2 linked regions of the Pokkaliibacter sp. MBI-7 genome follow. The protein of the gene in region 1 interacts with the protein of each later gene in a pairwise test. Links are inferred from orthologs where the notes say so. Each region holds a gene or a part of one and is shown on either strand. Other genes may lie near its edges.

The links.
Region 2: the proteins of trkA (region 1) and ptsN interact in binary tests that used the Escherichia coli proteins (3 or more experiments, as listed by UniProt). The link is inferred for Pokkaliibacter sp. MBI-7 from one-to-one orthologs.

The regions. Positions count from the first base shown.
Region 1 is NZ_JARVTG010000001.1:2,519,548-2,524,847, reverse strand. What follows is about bases 394-3,217. They hold trkA (Trk system potassium transporter TrkA), read left to right. Parts: upstream 394-1,029; coding sequence 1,030-2,406; downstream 2,407-3,217. Other genes in these bases: QCD60_RS11305 (AAA family ATPase), read right to left, coding at 2,924-3,217; ybaK (Cys-tRNA(Pro) deacylase), read left to right, coding at 2,428-2,895; rsmB (16S rRNA (cytosine(967)-C(5))-methyltransferase RsmB), read left to right, coding at 394-990. Also shown: more of rsmB, read left to right, coding at 1-393; more of QCD60_RS11305, read right to left, coding at 3,218-3,553; QCD60_RS11300 (hypothetical protein), read right to left, coding at 3,569-3,847; glyQ (glycine--tRNA ligase subunit alpha), read left to right, coding at 4,439-5,300. UniProt on the Escherichia coli protein: Part of the constitutive potassium transport systems TrkG and TrkH. May regulate the transport activity of TrkG and TrkH systems. Binds to NAD(+) and NADH.
Region 2 is NZ_JARVTG010000001.1:838,880-842,500, reverse strand. Bases 565-3,538 are described here. They hold ptsN (PTS IIA-like nitrogen regulatory protein PtsN), read right to left. Parts: upstream 2,297-3,538; coding sequence 1,832-2,296; downstream 565-1,831. Other genes in these bases: QCD60_RS03740 (RNA polymerase factor sigma-54), read right to left, coding at 2,718-3,538; raiA (ribosome-associated translation inhibitor RaiA), read right to left, coding at 2,306-2,614; rapZ (RNase adapter RapZ), read right to left, coding at 981-1,835; QCD60_RS03760 (HPr family phosphocarrier protein), read right to left, coding at 694-966. In the rest of the region: mgtE (magnesium transporter), read right to left, coding at 1-543; more of QCD60_RS03740, read right to left, coding at 3,539-3,621. UniProt on the Escherichia coli protein: Seems to have a role in regulating nitrogen assimilation.

The DNA.
Region 1 (5,300 bases):
CAATGGGCTACCGGTCTGGTCAACGGCATTCTGCGCCGCTTTGAGCGCGATCAGGGTGACATCATCGCCACCCTGCAAGGCAAGCCCGAGTTTGATCATGTCCATCCCGGCTGGTTCATTGCCAAGCTGGCCCACGCCTGGCCACAGCACTGGAAAGCCATTCTGGATGCCAACAACGAACGCCCGCCCATGACCCTGAGAGTCAATCTGGCCCATGGCAGTCGTGAGGATTACCTGCAACTGCTACAGCAGGCAGAGATTGCAGCACAGCCTACACCCTTCAGTCCGGTCGGGCTGACGCTGGAACAGCCGGTTGATGTCAACAAACTGCCCGGCTTCAACGACGGCCTGGTCAGCGTGCAGGACGAAGCGGCACAGCTGGCAGCAGGTTTGCTTGCCCCCCAGGCCGGCGAGCGTCTGCTGGATGCCTGCTGCGCCCCCGGTGGCAAAACGGCTCATCTGCTGGAACTGGCCAGCGCCGCAGGTCATGAAGTGGAAGTGGTCGCCATGGATGTTGATCCACAACGCCTGCAGCGTACTCAGGAAACGCTGGAACGGCTGCAACTGGGCGCCGAGCTGATGTGTGGCGATGCGGCAGAACAGGACTGGTGGGATCAGCAATACTTCGATGCCATTCTGGCCGATGTTCCCTGCTCGGCCACCGGTGTCATTCGCCGTCATCCCGATATCAAGGCATTGCGCACCAATGAAGATATTGGCCAGCTGGCCGAGCTGCAACTGCGCATTCTGGCCAATCTGTGGTCGATGCTGAAGCCGGGAGGCCGTCTGGTGTACGCCACCTGCTCGGTATTACCGCAGGAAAACAATCGCATCATTGAACGCTTCAGCCGTGACCACGACGATGTCCAGGTACAGCCTCTGCAGGTCGACTGGGGTATTGAACAGTCCTGCGGTCGCCAGCTGTTTCCGACCTCACAGGGTCATGACGGATTCTTTTACGCCTTGCTGCACAAACGGGCAGCCTGCTGATAACCCCTGCAACAGGCACCATTCGCTGACAGGAACTCTATGAAGATCATCATTCTCGGCGCAGGACAGGTTGGCGGCACACTGGCGGAAAACCTTGCCAGTGAAGCCAACGACATCACGGTGGTGGATACCGATGTCAAACGCCTGCGTGAGCTGCAGGACCATCTGGATATCCGCACGGTGGAAGGCAAGGCCTCCTTCCCCAGCGTTCTGGCTGAAGCCGGCTGTGAAGATGCCGACATGCTGATTGCGGTGACCAACAGTGATGAGGTCAACATGGTGGCCTGCCAAATCGCCAAGACCCTGTTCAAGACCCCGAAGAAAATCTGCCGGGTACGTGAGAGTGATTACCTGACCGAGCGCGAGACGCTCTATGGTGAGAAAGCCATCGCGGTCGACGTGCTGATCAGCCCGGAGCAGGAAGTCACCCGCAGTATTTATCGCCTGATTCAGCACCCCGGCTCACTGCAGGTACTGGATTTCGCCGAAGGCAAACTGATGCTGGTGGCCGTCAAGGCGTTCTATGGCGGCCCGCTGGTAGGGCAGGAAATCGCTCAGTTACGTCAGCACATGCCCAAGGTCGACTGCCGCGTAGCGGCGATTTTCCGCCGGGGAGCGCCGATCACGCCGCAGGGTAATACCGTCATTGAAGTCGATGACGAAGTCTTCCTGATTGCTGCGCGCGAAGATATCCGCGCGGTAATGAGCGAGCTACGCCGCCTTGATCGTCCTTACCGCAAGATTGTCATCGCCGGTGGCGGCAATATCGGTGCCCGGCTGGCCGAACGACTGGAACACAACTATCAGGTCAAGATCATCGAGCGCACCCTCGACCGCTGCCGTCATCTGGCCAACCGCCTCAACAACAGCATCGTCCTGCACGGCAGCGTGTCTGACCGTCAGCTGCTGCTGGATGAAAACATCGAAGACTGTGACGTGTTCTGCGCACTGACCAACGATGACGAGGCTAATATCATGGCATCGATGCTGGCCAAGCGGCTGGGGGCCCGTACCGTCATGACCCTGATCAACAACCCGGCCTATGTCGATCTGGTGCAGGGCGGGGTGATCGATATCGCCATATCACCTCAGCAGACCACCATCGGCACCCTGCTGACCCATGTACGGCGCCACGACGTGGCTGCCGTCTACTCCCTGCGCCGTGGCGCTGCCGAAGCCATGGAAGCCATTGCTCACGGCGATCGTTATTCCTCCAAGGTCGTCGGCCGCACTATCGGCGAGCTGCGCCTGCCACCGGGCACCACCATCGGCGCCCTGGTACGGGGTGACGAAGTATTGATCGCCCATGATGACGTGGTCATTGAAAACGACGATCACGTCATTCTGTTCCTGGTCGACAAGAAATACATTGCCGAGGTCGAGCGCCTGTTCCAGGTCGACTTCACCTTCTTTTGAGTCAATCACAGAGGACGTGCCATGACCCCCGCCATCAAACAGGCAGAAAAGGCCAGGATTGCGTTTGCCGTGCACAGCTACAACCATGATCCGCGCGCCGAATCCTTTGGCGAGGAAGCCGCTGACAAGCTGGGGCTGGCACAGGAGCAGGTGTTCAAGACATTGCTGGCCAAGCTGGATGGCAAACAGCTGGCCGTCGCCGTGGTACCGGTCAACAAGAAGCTGGATCTGAAAGCCCTGGCCACGGTCCTCAAAGCCAAAAAAGCCGATATGGCGCCTCCCGCCGAAGCCGAGCGGGCGACCGGCTACATCGTCGGCGGCATCAGCCCGCTGGGGCAAAAGAAACGCCTGCCTCTGGTCCTTGATAACAGTGCACAGGGTTTTGCCACCATCTATGTCAGCGCCGGCCGCCGGGGTCTGGAAATTGAGCTGGCAGGCGCTGATCTGCTTACCCTGAGTCAGGGGCAGTGGGGCGATATCGCCCGCTAACAACGCGCCTGAGTGCAGCTCACCCGCTTCAGTCCGGGCGATGACGAATCACCTGGCAGGTCAGATTGTCAGTCTCTGGTGGCTCAAAATAAGCACTGATTCGATCAAACATCGCCTCACTGGTCTGGAAGGCATGACTTGCTTCAGCGTTGCGCTGACGTAAGCGAGCCTTGCAGACCTCGTCCCCGGTCTCCAGCACGTGCAGGATAAATTCCGCCTCCGCCTGCTCCGCCAGTGCGGACAGCCATGCCCGCTGTTGACTTGTATTCCCCGGTATATCCAGCACCACATTGATACCTGCTCCCAGCAACGCCAGCACCAGCGGCCGTAGCGCCTCTTTAAGCAGCGCAGCACAACGCACGTAATCGGGCAGGGTATTGATTTGCCCGGGATACAACGTTGCCAGCCAGCGATCCTCTTCCAGTAATATCGCCTGCTGCTGGTGTGCCAGCTGCATCGCCAGGGTCGATTTGCCTGACGCGATCTTGCCACACAGCCCATGCAATTGCGGCCTGATGATGGCCAGTGGGGAAGGCGGGTGTAACAAGGCCGTGCCGTACGAGTTATCCACCACACACAACCACCCGTCGGTGGTATCGAAGCGGAAGACGTAGGTTGCTTCGCGGGTTTTACTCTGAACCTGGCCCTGTGAATCCAAATAGCGCAGTTGAGTCTAAGCCAGTACCAGCGCCGTACCGGCACCTTCAATCACCTTCATCGGCCCCTGTGTGACCTGCAGACTGTGATTAAAATGCCGGGCGACGGCCACGAAGGCTTCAGCAATAGCATGCCTGCCTCTGACCGTCAGGGAGCCCGTTAGTACCAGAGTGGCATCTTCGGCATAGAACGTCAGTAACGATGAAAAGTCTTCGTTACTGATAGCACGGTCGGCCCGAGCAATAAGGTCTAACACGGCGTGCGAATGCATGGCGGTGTGGTGAGTGTCTGACATAACTCCTCCTTGGTAGTAAAAGCCTCAGAGGGAGCAGGGGGAGAGTTTCACATTTTGCCGCCTTCCGAGGCGGGTTGTGAAAGCAATGCGTTTTCAGCCCACCGGACAATGCCAGGAGCGAATAATTCGGGCAGCGGATTGTGGAAGACAGCATTGAGCCATGGTCTTACCTTACGGTAGATAAGGTGCCTGAGGCACACATGTCTCGGAACCCAAACGGCTGACATCAGGAAGATCAAGCTGCAAACGTGATCTCTACACACAACCTTCGCGCGTCCTGAAATATAAAAAAGGTATTATTCCGCAGTTAATTCCCAAGATATCCAAAGCTTATCCACAGACAGAAATTTACAAAATCCACTTAAACTATTGTTTATAAATAATTTTCTATAAAAATACTGTATCTCCATCCAACCCTGTGGATGATTGTCCAGTATTTTTTATGCTGTGGATAACACGAGTGTTGCAGCGCTGGCAAAAACGGTTGTCAAGCCTTGACCCCCGTGCACTTCGCTGCTAGGGCGCAAGCTGCCCATAGTGTATACTGTGGCCACTTTTTTTGGCCAAAACCCACTCTTTCATGGTGATTCTGTGACCAACCCAGCAACTCCTGATATCAGTACGTTTCAGGGCCTGATCCTGGCTCTGCAACAATACTGGGCCGACCAAGGCTGCGTCATTGTGCAGCCGCTGGATATGGAAGTCGGCGCCGGTACCTTCCATCCTGCCACCTTCCTGCGTGCCCTTGGCCCGGAATCATGGCGCTCGGCCTACGTTCAGCCCAGCCGTCGTCCTACCGATGGCCGCTATGGCGAAAACCCCAACCGTCTACAGCACTATTACCAGTTTCAGGTGGTGCTGAAGCCATCACCCGAGAACTTCCAGGAGCTGTATCTTGGCTCTCTGCGTGCACTGGGTCTGGATACCTCCATCCATGATGTACGCTTCGTCGAAGACAACTGGGAGTCCCCCACGCTGGGTGCCTGGGGTCTGGGCTGGGAAGTGTGGCTGAACGGTATGGAAGTGACCCAGTTCACCTACTTCCAACAGGCTGGCGGTCTGGAATGCTATCCGGTTACCGGTGAAATCACCTACGGCCTGGAACGTCTGGCCATGTATCTGCAGGGCGTCGACTCCGTCTATGACCTGATCTGGTGTAAAGCGCCCGATGGCAACATCGTGACCTACGGGGATGTCTATCACCAGAACGAAGTGGAGCAGTCTACCTACAACTTTGAGTACGCTGATGTTCCCACGCTGTTCGCCAACTTCGACCATTACGAGAAGGAGTGCAACAAGCTGCTGGAAGTGGAGCTGCCGCTGCCCGCCTATGAAATGGTGCTGAAAGCCTCCCATACCTTCAATCTGCTGGATGCCCGTCACGCTATCTCGGTGACCGAGCGTCAACGTTATATCCTGCGCGTACGAACTCTGGCCCGTGGTGTTGCCCACG
Region 2 (3,621 bases), 1.7 Mb from region 1 along the record:
GACATCTTTGCGGCTGACCACGAACAGGCTGTCTGTCATAGCAGGGATCTCACTGTGCCAGCGCAGGTATCGCAGCGCTGTGTCGATGGAGATATCCGCCCGAACAGTAATGGTGTCGGTATTCATCAACCCGCCGGCACTGTCCTCGGGGTAGGACAGTACCTGTTCCAGACGTTCGCGGTCCTGCTGATCCATCGAACGCAACACTTCGCTGATGATCGTGCTTGGCAGATGCTGCAGCATGTCTGCCAGGTCGTCGATATCCAGGTGCTCAACGGCGGCAATGAGCTCTTCCGCGTTCATTTCCCGCAGGAAACTCTCCTGCAGGTCGAAGCTCAGATATTGCAGGACTTCCCCTTCGTTGTCCTGATCGACCATATTCCATAACAAGGTACGGATTTTAGGTGGGGAAGACTCGATAAGATGGGCAACATCGGCGGGTTTCAGGCCGCCGTTCATCATTCGGCGTACCTGTTGTAGCTCACCGCTGCTGAGCGCGGCATTGAGGTATTCCAGCTGGCTGTGGTTCAGGGCCTGGGCCATAGCTCGTTCCTGGTGTGCGGATCTGCACCGCTGGGCACAGAGGCTGAGTTCCTAGATCACTGCTGAAATAGTATCTGAATATCCCGCTCATGCCAGTGCAATGGCAACGGGATTGAGGAGTGGAGGAGAGCAGCTGGTGGGTTAGGGAGGTTATTCTCCCTCTTCAAACCGATCATTGATCATAGCGGCAATGGCTTCCCAGGCTTGTGCCTCATCTTCGCCATCTAGCATGAACTGGAGTTCAGTACCGTTGCTGGCCGCCAGTAACATAACGGACATGATGCTTTTGGCATCAACCATCTTGCCGCCGATCTTGCCCATCTGGATCCGGCAGGTAAAACGGGTGGTCACACCGATCAGCTTAGCTGTTGCTCTGGCATGCAAGCCCAATTTGTTAATAAGCGTAATTTTCTCTTCGCGCATGCCGCATCCTGAAGTTAATCGAGCTCTCTGTGCCGAGTCTGGATGTGATGCCGAGTTGCAGTGAAGTAAGCGGCTAATTGCTCGACCATATAAACCGAGCGATGCTGGCCACCTGTACAACCTATGGCTACCGTCATATAGGCACGATTGTTGCGTTCATAATATGGTAGCCAAGTTTCTAACAAGTTACGCAGGTCATCAAGCATCTTGCCCACATCTGCCTCATTTTGCAGGTAGTCGATGACAGGTTGCTCACGCCCTGTGAAGCCACGCAGTGATGGAATCCAATGTGGGTTGGGCAGGCAGCGGACATCAAACACCAGGTCTGCATCCAGTGGCAGGCCATGCTTAAATCCGAACGACAGAAATAATACCGCCAGCTCCTGTGCACGGCCTGCAACGCGCACTTTGATCGTATCGCGCAAGTCGTACAGCGTCATATGAGTCGTGTCGATAGTCAGATCGGCACAGTTGGAAATAGGGCGAAGCAGTCTTCGCTCTTCCTGAATGGCTTCCTGGAGGCTGATGCGTCCATTGGTCAGCGGATGACGACGGCGGGTGGCGCTGAAGCGCTGAAGGAGGATGCTTTCATCAGCATCCAGATAAATCACTTCACAGTGGACACCCATGTTGCGGATGTCTTGCAATAGCACTGGAAGATCGCCCAGACCACCGGGAAGGTTGCGAGCGTCAATGCTGACAGCCATATTCTGACGCTCAGGGCTGGGAGACTTCTGAGCCTGCTCGACCAGTGCTTTCAGCAGGTCGACGGGCAGGTTATCAATGCAGTAGTAGCCAAGATCCTCCAGCGCGTTGAGTGCTGTACTTTTTCCTGATCCTGACCGACCACTGATGATAAAAAGTTTCATGATGTCTGAGCAGCTATATCCAGTGCTGTCTGATATAAGGCCTCTGCACTGCCAGCTCGGCGTAGGCGCTGCAGGTTGCTTTCATCCTGCAACAACCCGGCAACGCGTGCTAATGCCTGCAGATGAGAGTCATGAGCTTCTTCGGGAGCAAGCAGGACGAAAATCAGATCGACAGGCTGATTATCACGAGCATCGAAGTCGACAGGGTCTTTGAGATGTATCAATGCGCCAGTGACCTTGTCGCAGTCCTGTAAGCGGCAGTGAGGGATCGCAATCCCGCCACCCAGGCCTGTACTGCCTAGTCGCTCTCTACTCAGAAGGCCGTTGTAGATAGCGTCAACATCCAGATGGTCGAACTGGCTGGCCAGTAGTTCACTGGCCTGTTCCAGTACGCGCTTCTTGCTACTCCAGGCTGCACCTTCAATGGTGCATGCCTGGGTTAAAAGTTGGTTTAGTTGCATAGGTGAGGATTAACGTACCGTAACGCCGTGACTGCGTTCTTTTTGCTTTTCTTTATGCTTCAGTAGCTGGCGATCCAGTTTGTCTACCAGGCCGTCAATTGCAGCATACATATCACCATTTTCATGGGTGGCAAACAGCTCGCCACCTGCCAGATGAACATTGGCTTCGGCGATCTGGCGGGTTTTTTCCACGCTTAGAGTGACTTGAACGTTGGTGATGTTGTCAAAGTGACGTTCCAGCTTTTGTAGCTTGCTGTGAACGTAATCAGTGAGAGCAGGGGTGAGTTCCAGCTGATGGCCTGTGATATTTATTTGCATAGCACTCTCCTGAGTTGCCGGTGAATGTTTGCTGGTTGCATCTCAATATAGCCGTATGCTTGCAGGCTTCGTCAAATTTTTTTTGCGTCAAAAAATTTAGCTTTTAAACCAAACGTTTACGCTCATTCGATGGGGCAATACCCATAGCTTCGCGATATTTAGCCACAGTACGACGAGCCACATTGATACCCTGATCTTCCAGAAGGGTAGCCAGCTTGGCATCACTCAATGGCTTTTTCGGAGGCTCCTCGGCAATCAGCTTTTTGATTATGGCGCGAATTGCTGTCGAGGAGGCTTCCCCACCGTCGGATGTACCGACGTGGCTGGAGAAGAAGTACTTCAGTTCAAACACCCCACGTGGAGTGTGCATGAACTTCTGGGTTGTGACACGAGAAATAGTGGACTCGTGCATCTCCACTGCCTGAGCAATGTCTGCCAGGACCATCGGGCGCATTGCTTCTTCGCCCTCTTCAAAGAAGTCGAGTTGAAATTCAACAATCTTGGTGGCTACTTTGAGCAGGGTGTCGTTGCGACTTTGCAGGCTTTTGATAAACCAGCGTGCTTCTTGCAGCTGATTCTTCAGATAGGTGTTGTCGCTACTTGAGTCTGCGCGCTTGATCAGACTGGCGTAGCTATTGTTGATACGCAACCTGGGCATGGCATCCTGATTCAGTTCAATGAGCCATTGACCTTCTTTCTTGCTGACAACCACATCGGGGATCACATATTCCGAATCGCCAGAGGTAATGCTGGCGCCAGGGCGAGGATTAAGGGTCTGTATCAAATGAATGACGGCGGCCAGCTCTTCTTCGCTCAGACGGGTGCGACGCATCAGGGTTGCATAGTCTCGGGTGCCAAGCAGATTCAGGTGCTGCGCAATGATGTCCAGAGCCTGTTGTCGCCACTGTGTCTCGACAGGTAGCTGTCGCAACTGGATAGTCAGACATTCAGCTAGGTCGCGAGCAGCAACCCCGGGAGGATCAAATTGCTGCAGATGGTGTAAAACC